Regions from separate parts of the Burkholderia cenocepacia genome, predicted to be linked through region 1. Evidence: riboswitches for the same ligand, from Rfam matches in the RefSeq annotation. Region 1 holds a riboswitch; the other holds the start of a gene.
What was found. A riboswitch is a leader RNA that binds a small molecule or an ion and turns the genes downstream of it on or off. The one in region 1 is predicted to bind thiamine pyrophosphate.
Positions count from the first base shown of each region.

Region 2: it holds a riboswitch for thiamine pyrophosphate, as region 1 does, so the genes downstream of both, thiC (phosphomethylpyrimidine synthase ThiC) here and SY91_RS04165 (FAD-dependent oxidoreductase) in region 1, are expected to answer to the same signal.

Region 1 is NZ_CP060039.1:887,066-892,143, reverse strand. It holds gene thiE (thiamine phosphate synthase) at 1-7, opposite strand, end outside; gene SY91_RS04175 (thiazole synthase) at 4-819, opposite strand; gene thiS (sulfur carrier protein ThiS) at 858-1,055, opposite strand; gene SY91_RS04165 (FAD-dependent oxidoreductase) at 1,088-2,224, opposite strand; TPP riboswitch at 2,450-2,573, opposite strand; gene SY91_RS04160 (ABC transporter ATP-binding protein/permease) at 2,844-4,613, shown strand; gene SY91_RS04155 (SDR family NAD(P)-dependent oxidoreductase) at 4,610-5,078, shown strand, end outside.
Region 2 is NZ_CP060039.1:1,813,775-1,818,852, forward strand. It holds gene SY91_RS08575 (glycine zipper 2TM domain-containing protein) at 171-383, opposite strand; gene thiC (phosphomethylpyrimidine synthase ThiC) at 634-2,565, opposite strand; TPP riboswitch at 2,690-2,806, opposite strand; gene SY91_RS08585 (pentapeptide MXKDX repeat protein) at 3,076-3,351, shown strand; gene SY91_RS08590 (cytochrome b/b6 domain-containing protein) at 3,428-4,060, shown strand; gene SY91_RS08595 (molybdopterin-dependent oxidoreductase) at 4,090-4,878, shown strand; gene SY91_RS08600 (helix-turn-helix domain-containing protein) at 4,913-5,078, opposite strand, start outside.

The DNA of each region.
Region 1 (5,078 bases):
CGCTCATGCGCCGCCTCCGTCCTGGTGCCAGAACGGCATCCCGACCACCGGCGTGCTCGCATGCGCGGTGTCGCGCGCGTCCATCGGACCGGCGAGATACGCGGCGCGGCCCGCCTCGACGCCCTGCGCGAACGCTCTTGCCATGATTTCCGGGTGCGTGGCCTGCGACACCGCCGTATTCAGCAGCACGCCGTCGAAGCCCCACTCCATCACCTGGCACGCGTGCGACGGCACGCCGAGCCCCGCGTCGACGATCAGCGGCACGTCCGGCAACCGTTCGCGCAGCACGCGCAGCCCGTACGGATTCACGACGCCCTTGCCGGTGCCGATCGGCGCGCCCCACGGCATCAGCGCCTCGCAGCCGACGTCGAGCAGGCGCCGGCCGATCACGAGATCCTCGGTGCAGTACGGCAGCACCTTGAAGCCGTCCTTGACCAGTTGCGCGGCCGCTTCGATCAGCCCGACCGGGTCGGGCTGCAGCGTGTAGTCGTCGCCGATCAGTTCGAGCTTGATCCAGTCGGTGTCGAAGACCTCGCGCGCCATGTGCGCGGTCGTCACGGCTTCGGCGACGGTCTGGCAACCGGCCGTATTCGGCAGCAGCGGCACCGCGTGGCGCTTGAGCAGGTCGAAGAAGCCGGCTTCGGCCGTGCCGCCCGTCATCTGCCGGCGCAGCGCGACCGTCACCATCCCGGGGCGCGACGCGGCGATCGAATCGGACAGCGATTGCAGCGACGGATAGCGTGACGTGCCGAGCAGCACGCGGCTTGCGAAGGTTTCACCGTACAGCGTCAGCGCGTCGGCGGAGGGGTGGGACGTCATGTCGTTTTCCTGGAAGAGCGGGGACGAACCGGCGGCGCTCAGCCGCCCGCGACGGGGTGCACGACGTCGAGCCGGTCGCCCGCCGCGAGCGAGCGCGCCGCATGCTGCGTGCGCGCGACGAAGTTGCCGTTCAGCGCCACCGCGTACGGCGGACGCGCGCCGTATGCGGCCAGCGCGTCGGCCACGGTCGCACCGTCGGGCAACGTCAGGGTCTGTTGATTGATCTGGATATCCATGAGGCTGGGTCGGATTCGGTCTGCGGCGCGCATCAGGCTGGCTGGCGCGCGTCGTTGCGGTGATGAAGCAGCGTCGGCCAGCGAGCGGCGTCGCGCCATGCGGCGAACGCGTCGGCATCGCCGAGTGCGCCGCCGAGCGCGGCCTGCGCGAACACGACGGCCGCCTGCGCGACTTCCGGCGCGATCATGAAGCCGTGCCGGTACAGGCCGTTGACGGCGAGCGTCGACGCGCCGTCCCAGATCACCGCCGGACGATGATCGGGCAGCGTCGGCCGGCACTGCGCGTTGAGTTCGAGGATGCGCGCCTCGCCGAACGCCGGATGCACGGAAAACGCCGCGCTCAGCAGTTCGAGCGCCGAACGCACGCTGACGGGCGACATGTCCTCGCCCTCCACCTCGGTCGCGCCGATCACATAGAGATCGTCCTGTTTCGGCGCGATGTACAGCGGGTAGCGCGGATGCAGCAGCCGCACGGGCCGGGTGAGCCCGATGCCGGGCGCATGCACGCGCGCGACTTCGCCGCGGATGCCGCGCAGCGCGGGCAGCGCGGATTTCGCGCCGAGCCCGCGGCAATCGATCGTGAAATGCGCGGCCGGCAGGTTCGCGTCGTCGACCGCCGCGTGCCAGTGCAGCGCGACGCCGCGTTCGGCCAGGCCCGCCGCGAGCGCGCGCAGCGCCTGGCGGTTGTCGAGCTGCCCTTCGCGCGGCAACATCAGCCCGCGCGCGAAGCGGCCCGCGAGCACGGGTTCCGCGGCGTCGACCTGCGCACCGGCGAGCGTCACGAAGCCGCCGTCGAGCAGCTCGGCCGGCGCGTTCGCGCGCACGCGCCGCTCGAACAGCGGCGCCTCCGCGCGGTCCGCGTGATGCCAGACGACGAGCGTGCCGAGATGCTGGAAGAAGACGGGTTCGGGCAATTCCGCGAGCCACTGCGGCCAGCGCGCGAGCGACGCGACGCCCAACTCGGTGATCAGCAGTTCCGCGGTCGCCGCTTCCGCGAGCGGCGCGAGCATCGCGGCCGCGATCCACGCGGCCGACTGCTCGCCGTCCGGGCCGCCGCGCTCGTAGAGCGCGACGCGATGCCCGTCGCCCGCGAGCCGCCATGCGATCAGGCGGCCAACGAGGCCGCCGCCGAGCACCGCGAAATCGGGTCGTGTATCCCGGACGTTCATCGCGCGCCCTCCGCGCGGTCACGCGCGACGAACGTCGACGCACACGCGCCGCCGCCTGCGAACACACGCGACGTCGGGGCGGAAGCCCTGCAAAAGACTGAAGATTGTGCGGCCATCATTCCTTCCGTAACGCGCAATGCGCGTACCCAAAAGGACGAAACCGGCAGCAAAGGCCGGCCGGGCGGGACTCGGGCGCTGACCATGTGGGATGGCGGCCAGCGCGGCCCGGCGGGATCAGAAACTTCCCTCGCCGGTATTACCCGGATCGGGTGCGAAGGGTCTTTCTCAGCCTCGCCGCGCTGCCCGGAACATCTGCCGGCCGCGCCACGAAGCACCCCTGTTTCGTCGTCGGCCATTAGACCATAAAAGCGGAAAGCGCCGCAAACTGTCCCCCTAGCGGCAAATTCGCCGGCGTGCCGCGCCGCTCTGGCACAATGCCCGCAGGCCGGCCGCGCGAGCGGCCGGTTGCCGCGTCACCGCCGGTTTTTAAGTGCCGTTTAAGACGCACGGGCGACCATCCGGACGCCCGCCGTCAGTCGGCGCCGCGCCCCGGCATGCCGTATCGCGGCGCACGCCCGGTTTCGCCCGGCCCGCGCGCCGGCTCATCATCAGGAAGCACATGACCCAATCGATCGATCCCGTCCGCTCCGCACCCGACGCGCCGCAGGACGAGCGCCCGGTATCCGCATGGAGCCTCATCAAGCCCTACTGGGTATCGTCCGAATGGAAAATCGCGTGGGGCCTGCTGGTCACGATCATCGCGATCAACCTCTGCGTGGTCTGGATCAACGTCCGGCTGAACAAGTGGAACGCGCAGTTCTACAACGCGCTGCAGTCGAAGGACGTTCACGACTTCCCGAACCTGCTGATGCAGTTCTCCGCGCTCGCCTTCGCGTTCATCATCCTCGCCGTGTACGGCCGCTACCTGCGGCAGATGCTCGGCTTCCGCTGGCGCCAGTGGCTCACCGACCGCTTCCTCGGTCAGTGGCTCGGCGATCGCGCGTTCTACCGGATCGAACGTGACCGCCTCGCCGACAACCCCGACCAGCGGATCACCGACGACCTCCAGTCGTTCGCGACCACGACGCTCGCGCTGTCGCTCGACCTGCTGTCGACGGTCGTCACGCTCGTGTCGTTCATCACGATCCTGTGGTCGCTCGCCGGCGCGCTGACGTTCACGCTCGGCGCGACGCCGATCGCGATTCCCGGCTACATGGTGTGGGCGGCCGCGCTGTACGCGGTGGTCGGCTCGCTGATCATCCAGAAGGTCGGCCATCCGCTCGTGTCGATCAACTACCAGCAGCAGCGCGTCGAGGCCGATTTCCGCTTCGGGCTGATCCGCGTGCGCGAGAACGCCGAGCAGATCGCGTTCTACGACGGCGAGAAGACCGAGGCCGGCAACGCGCAGACCCTCTTCACGCGCATCCGCGACAACTGGTGGCGCGTGATGAAGTACACGAAGCGGCTCACGTTCGTGCTGAGTTTCTACGGGCAGATCGCGATCATCTTCCCGCTCGTCGTCGCGGCGCCGCGCTACTTTGCCGGTGCGTTCTCGTTCGGCGTGCTGATGCAGATCTCGTCCGCGTTCGGCACCGTCAGCGACTCGTTCTCGTGGTTCATCAACAGCTACTCGACCCTCGTCGAATGGCGCGCCACCGTCAACCGTCTGCGCGAATTCAAGCGTGTGATGGGCACGTCGCACCTGAAGGAAAGCCTGTCGCCCGCGACCGAGCACGGCGGCATCAACCTGCACTACATCGACGCCGCGAAGCTGTCGACGTCGTCGCTCAAGCTCGCGCTGCCGAACGGCAACGCGCTCGCGAACATCGGCGACGTCACGATCGAGCCCGGCTCGCGCTGGCTCGTGATCGGCAAGTCGGGTTCCGGCAAGAGTACGTTCATGCGCGCGCTCGCGGGCCTGTGGCCGTTCGGCGACGGCGCGATCGACGCGCCGGTCGGCGCGCGGATGATGTTCGTGCCGCAAACCAGCTATTTGCCGATCGGCACGCTCAAGGCCGCGCTTACCTACCCGGCGACGCCCGACACGTTCAGCGACGAAGCGTGCCGCGATGCGCTGCGCGCGTGCCGCCTCGAGGATTACGTCGAGCGCCTCGACGAGACCGCGCACTGGACCCGCGTGCTGTCGCCGGGCGAGCAGCAGCGCCTGGCCGGCGCGCGCGTGCTGCTGCACAAGCCCGACTTCCTGTTCCTCGACGAAGCGACCAGCGCGCTCGACGCCGACAACGAAGCCCGCCTCTATCACCTGTTCGCCGAACGGCTGCCGAAGGCCGCGATCGTCAGCATCGCGCACCGCGAGTCGCTGGCCGCGTTCCACGTCGGCACGATCAACGTCGAGCGCGTGGGCAGCGACGACAAGGTCGCCGCGTGAACGCACGCGCCGCGCACCTCGAACGCGTCGCGCTGATCACCGGCGCAGGTTCGGGGATCGGCGCGGCGCTCGCGCGGCGGCTCGCGGCGCCCGGCGTCGCGCTGGCGCTGCATGCACGCGGCGCGGACGATGCGGCACGATCGCGGCTCGCCGACGTCGCTCATGCGTGCACGACGGCCGGCGCCGAGTGCATCACGCTGACCGGCGATCTCGGCGAACCGGGTATCGCCGCCGCACTGGTCGATAGCACCGCGACGCGCTTCGGCGGGCTCGACCAGCTCGTCGCGAACGCCGGCTTCGCCGCGCGGCAATCCTTTTCCGAGCTCTCCGCGAACGCACTCGCGTCCGCCTTCGCGACGATGCCCGAGGCGTTCTCCGCGCTCGCGGGCCGCGCGCGGCCGCTGCTCGAAACGTCGGCCACGCCGCGGATCGTCGCGGTCAGTTCGTTCGTCGCGCACCGCTACC
Region 2 (5,078 bases), 930 kb from region 1:
ACCGATGACACGGTATGAAAAACGGTAACCGATCATTTCCGGGCGGCGCGGACGCGCCTTTGCGGCACGGCATGCGAAACATACGAAAACGGCGCTTCCGCACCGCGGAAACGCCGTTGAACCGACTGGCCAGCAACTGAGCGACGCCCAACCGGCCGATGTCGCGCTCGTTACTTGCCGACCTGGTTACCGATGATGCCGCCGGCCGCCGCGCCGCCCAGCGTCGACAGCGCGTTGCCGCCGATCGCCGCGCCGGCCACGCCGCCGACACCCGCACCGATTGCCGTATCGCGCTGGCGTCGCGACATCGAATCGCAGGCCGACAGGCTGGCCACGGTCGCAACGAGAAGAGCGCATACCCCAAAACGCCGAATCGAGTTCATGATCGTTGTCCTTGTGGTAGTGAACGGAAGGCGCACGACCGGCTGGCGGCCGCGCATGACTTCAATCTACGCGCCGTCCCGCGACGCTGCTGTAAGGACTTGTTAAGGCCCGCGCGGTTTCGTAATCAATTGTTTCGCACCGGATTGGCAGGCACACGGGATGCGCAACAGGCGCTCGGCACGCAAAAAAAGCCCGCTCGAAAGCGGGCTTCGTGCATCGCGACGCGAGCCGGTGCGGCTCGCCGCGCGCTTACTGACGGTGGTAGATCTCGGCGCCGGTCTTCACGAACTCGACCGCCTTGACCTCCATCCCTTTCTTCAGCGCTTCGGTTTCTGACACGCCCTGCTGCGCCGCGAACTCGCGCACGTCCTGCGTGATCTTCATCGAGCAGAAGTGCGGGCCGCACATCGAGCAGAAGTGCGCGACCTTGGCGGAATCCTTCGGCAGCGTCTCGTCGTGGAATTCGCGCGCCTTGTCCGGGTCGAGACCGATGTTGAACTGGTCTTCCCAGCGGAACTCGAAGCGCGCCTTCGACAGCGCGTTGTCGCGCACCTGCGCGCCCGGGTGGCCCTTGGCGAGGTCCGCGGCGTGCGCGGCGAGCTTGTACGTGATGATGCCTTCCTTCACGTCGTCCTTGTTCGGCAGCCCGAGGTGTTCCTTCGGCGTCACGTAGCACAGCATCGCGGTGCCGAACCAGCCGATCATCGCGGCGCCGATGCCCGACGTGATGTGGTCGTAACCCGGCGCGATGTCGGTGGTCAGCGGCCCGAGCGTGTAGAACGGCGCTTCCTTGCACCAGTCGAGCTGGAGATCCATGTTCTCCTTGATCAACTGCATCGGCACGTGGCCGGGGCCTTCGATCATCACCTGCACGTCGTGCTTCCACGCGATCTGCGTGAGTTCGCCGAGCGTCTTCAGTTCGCCGAGCTGCGCTTCGTCGTTCGCGTCGTAGATCGAGCCGGGACGCAGGCCGTCGCCGAGCGAGAAGCTCACGTCGTACGCCTTCATGATCTCGCAGATCTCTTCGAAGTGTTCGTACAGGAAGCTTTCCTTGTGATGCGCGAGGCACCACTTCGCCATGATCGAGCCGCCGCGCGACACGATGCCCGTCATCCGGTTCGCGGTGAGCGGCACGTACTGCAGGCGCACGCCCGCGTGGATCGTGAAGTAGTCGACGCCTTGCTCGGCCTGCTCGATCAGCGTGTCGCGGAAGATTTCCCAGGTGAGGTCCTCGGCCTTGCCGTTGACCTTTTCGAGCGCCTGGTAGATCGGCACCGTGCCGATCGGCACCGGGCTGTTGCGGATGATCCACTCGCGCGTTTCATGGATGTGCTTGCCGGTCGACAGATCCATCACCGTGTCGCCGCCCCAGCGGATCGCCCACGTCATCTTGTCGACTTCCTCGCCGATCGACGACGTGACGGCCGAGTTGCCGATGTTCGCGTTGATCTTCACGAGGAAGTTGCGGCCGATGATCATCGGCTCGGATTCCGGGTGGTTGATGTTCGCCGGGATGATCGCGCGGCCGCGCGCGACTTCGTCGCGCACGAATTCCGGCGTGATCTCGGCGAGCGCGTTCGCGCCGAAGGCCGCGGCGCCGAATGCGTGGCCCGGATGCTGGCGGCCCATCATCGCGGCGAGCTTCGCGCCGTTCGGGCCGCTCGACTTCAGGCTCTCGATGTACTCGGCGCGGCGCTGGTTCTCGCGGATCGCGATGTATTCCATTTCCGGCGTGATGATGCCCTGACGCGCGTAGTGCATCTGCGTGACGTTCTTGCCGGGCTGCGCACGGCGCGGATTGCGGTGCAGGCCTGGAAAGCGAAGTTCGGCCGTGGCCGGATCGGCCGCGCGTTCGAGGCCGTACTGGCTCGACAGGCCGGGGAGCACCTCGGTGTCGCCGCGCGCCTCGATCCAGCGCTGGCGCAGTGCGGGCAGGCCCGCGCGGATGTCGATCTTCGCGTCCGGATCGGTGTAGGGGCCCGACGTGTCGTACACGTAGATCGGCGGATTCTTCTCGCCGCCGAAGCCGGTCGGCGTGTCGGCTTGCGTGATTTCGCGCATCGGCACGCGGATGTCGGGCTGCGAGCCGGTTACATAGACCTTTCGCGAATTGGGCAGCGGCGCGACGGCGGCGGCGTCGACGTGCGCGTCGGCAGACAGAAACTTCGGATTGGCGTTCATGCAATCTCCTGTGCGGGCGCCGGACAGGCGCTGCGGCGCTTGCCCGGAGCCCTTGACGAATGTGGGGCTCGAGCTAAGCAGGAGACGAGGCTTGGTGAGGCGGCGGATTTCGTCAGAAGGATGGCGGCGAAATCCGTACGCTTCCCTGCGCTGGCATTATCCAGATCAGGTTCAAAGGGTATTTCTCACCCGCAATGCCGGTTGTTTGACCGAACGCATTGCAGGACCCCCGCGTTAGCAAGGGCACACGATACACCGGCTTGGCGGTGGTTTCAACCGGGTGCGAAGCCGATGCCGCCGGGCGGCGGCCGGATCGCGGCCGGCGAACCGGGCAGGGTGCACCGCAGCAATCCCGACTGCCGAACGGCGTCCCGGCCGGGCCGGATAGCGCCAGGCGGTGCAGCATTCGCGTCTTCATTTTCGGCGTCTACAATTTTTTTGACATCGCTGTCATTTCCGGCGGTGTGCTCCGTCTATTCGGCTCCCAAACCCATGTATCGGAGAGATGTCATGAAAAACGTATTCCTCGCCGCCTGCGTCGCCGCACTTGCCACGATCGCAACGGGCGCCCATGCGCAGAGCGACGCCATGTCGAAGGACGGCACGTCGATGTCGAAGGACGCGATGGGCCACGACGCGATGGCCAAGGACGATGCGATGGCCAAGGACGGCGCGATGAAGAAGGACGGCATGAAGAAGCACGCGATGAAGAAGGATGCGATGGGCCACGACGCGATGAAGAAGGGCGATGCGATGAAGAAAGACGCCATGAGCCCGTCGAACTGACGAATGCGGGCGGGGCGCGGCCGGCCGGTTACCGGCACACGTCGCCTCCCGCTGCATCATCCCGGGAGTCTTCATCATGCAAACGGTTCCTGTCACCGATCGCACGAACGTGCCGCCGCCCGCGCCGACGATCCATCCGCGGTGGGTGCGCGCGAGCCACTGGCTCAACGCGCTCGCGGCGATCCTGATGGCGTTGTCGGGCTGGCGCATCTACGATGCGTCGCCGATCTATCCGGCGTTCACGTTCGCGCACGGCATCACGCTCGGCGGCTGGCTCGGCGGCGCGCTGCAATGGCATTTCGCTGCGATGTGGCTGCTGGTCGGCAACGGGCTGTTCTATCTCGCGATGTCGATCGCGACGGGGCGCTTCGCGCGCAAGTTGCTGCCCGTGACGCCTGCGTCGGTGTGGCGCGACGTGCGCGCGGCGCTCGGCGGGCGGCTGTCGCACGACGACCTGAGCGTCTACAACGCGGTGCAGCGTGCCGCGTACCTGACCGCGATCGTCGATCTCGTCGTGCTGGTGCTGTCGGGGCTCACGATCTGGAAATCGGTGCAATTTCCGCTGCTGCGCGAGCTGTTCGGCGGTTACGACAACGCGCGCATCGTGCACTTCTGGGCGATGGCGCTGCTGGTCGCATTCGTCGTCGTCCACGTCGCGATGGCGTTGCTGGTGCCGCGCTCGCTGCTCGCGATGCTGCGCGGCCGCTGACCCGCGCGACGCGGGCGAAGGAACTCATCATGTCGGAATCCGAAAAAAACCGCGACGCGCCGCGCTGGACGCTCGACCGGAAATCGCTCGAGCTCGACGTGCGCCGCGAGCTCGAGATGCCGTCGCGACGGCTCTTCAACCGGCGCGTGCTGACGCTCGGCGGCCTCGCGATGCTGACCGGCTGCACGCTGCAGGACGACGCGTCGGTCAACACGTTCCTTGAGAAAGTGTCGCGCATGAACGATCGCGTGCAGGCGTGGCTGTTCAATCCCGACCGGCTCGCGCCGACCTACACCGAAGCCGATATCACGCGGCCGTTTCCGTTCAACGCGTACTACGGGATCGACGAAGTGCGGCACGTCGACGAGTCGACCTACCGCCTCGTGCTGTCCGGCCGTGTAACGGGCAAGCGCGTGTGGACGCTCGACGAGCTTCGCGCGCTGCCGCACGCGGAACAGATCACGCGGCATATCTGCGTGGAAGGGTGGAGTGCGATCGGCCGCTGGGGCGGCACGCCGTTCGGCGCATTCCTCGCGCGCGCTGGCGCCGACACGCACGCGAAATACGTCGGCTTCAAGTGCGCGGACGACTACTACGAAAGCATCGACATGCCGACAGCGCTGCATCCGCAGACGTTGCTCGCATTCGATTACGACGGCCGCCAGCTGCCGCCGGAATACGGGTTTCCGATGAAGCTGCGGATGCCGACCAAGCTCGGCTACAAGAACCCGAAGCACATCATGGAAATTTTCGTGACGGATACGTTCCCGGGCGGCTACTGGGTCGATCAGGGCTACAACTGGTTCGGCGGCTCGTGAGCGGTGCGCGCGGCGTGCACGGCGTGCCCACGCGTCATACGGATTCGCGCACCTGGAGATCGACGCGCAGGCCGACTGCCGAGGCCATGTTCACGAGCGCGTCGAGCCCGAACAGGTTGATCTTGCCGCGCATCAGGTCGGAGACGCGCGGCTGCGTGACGCCCAGCTGCTTCGCGGCCTCGGCCTGACTCAGTTCGAGC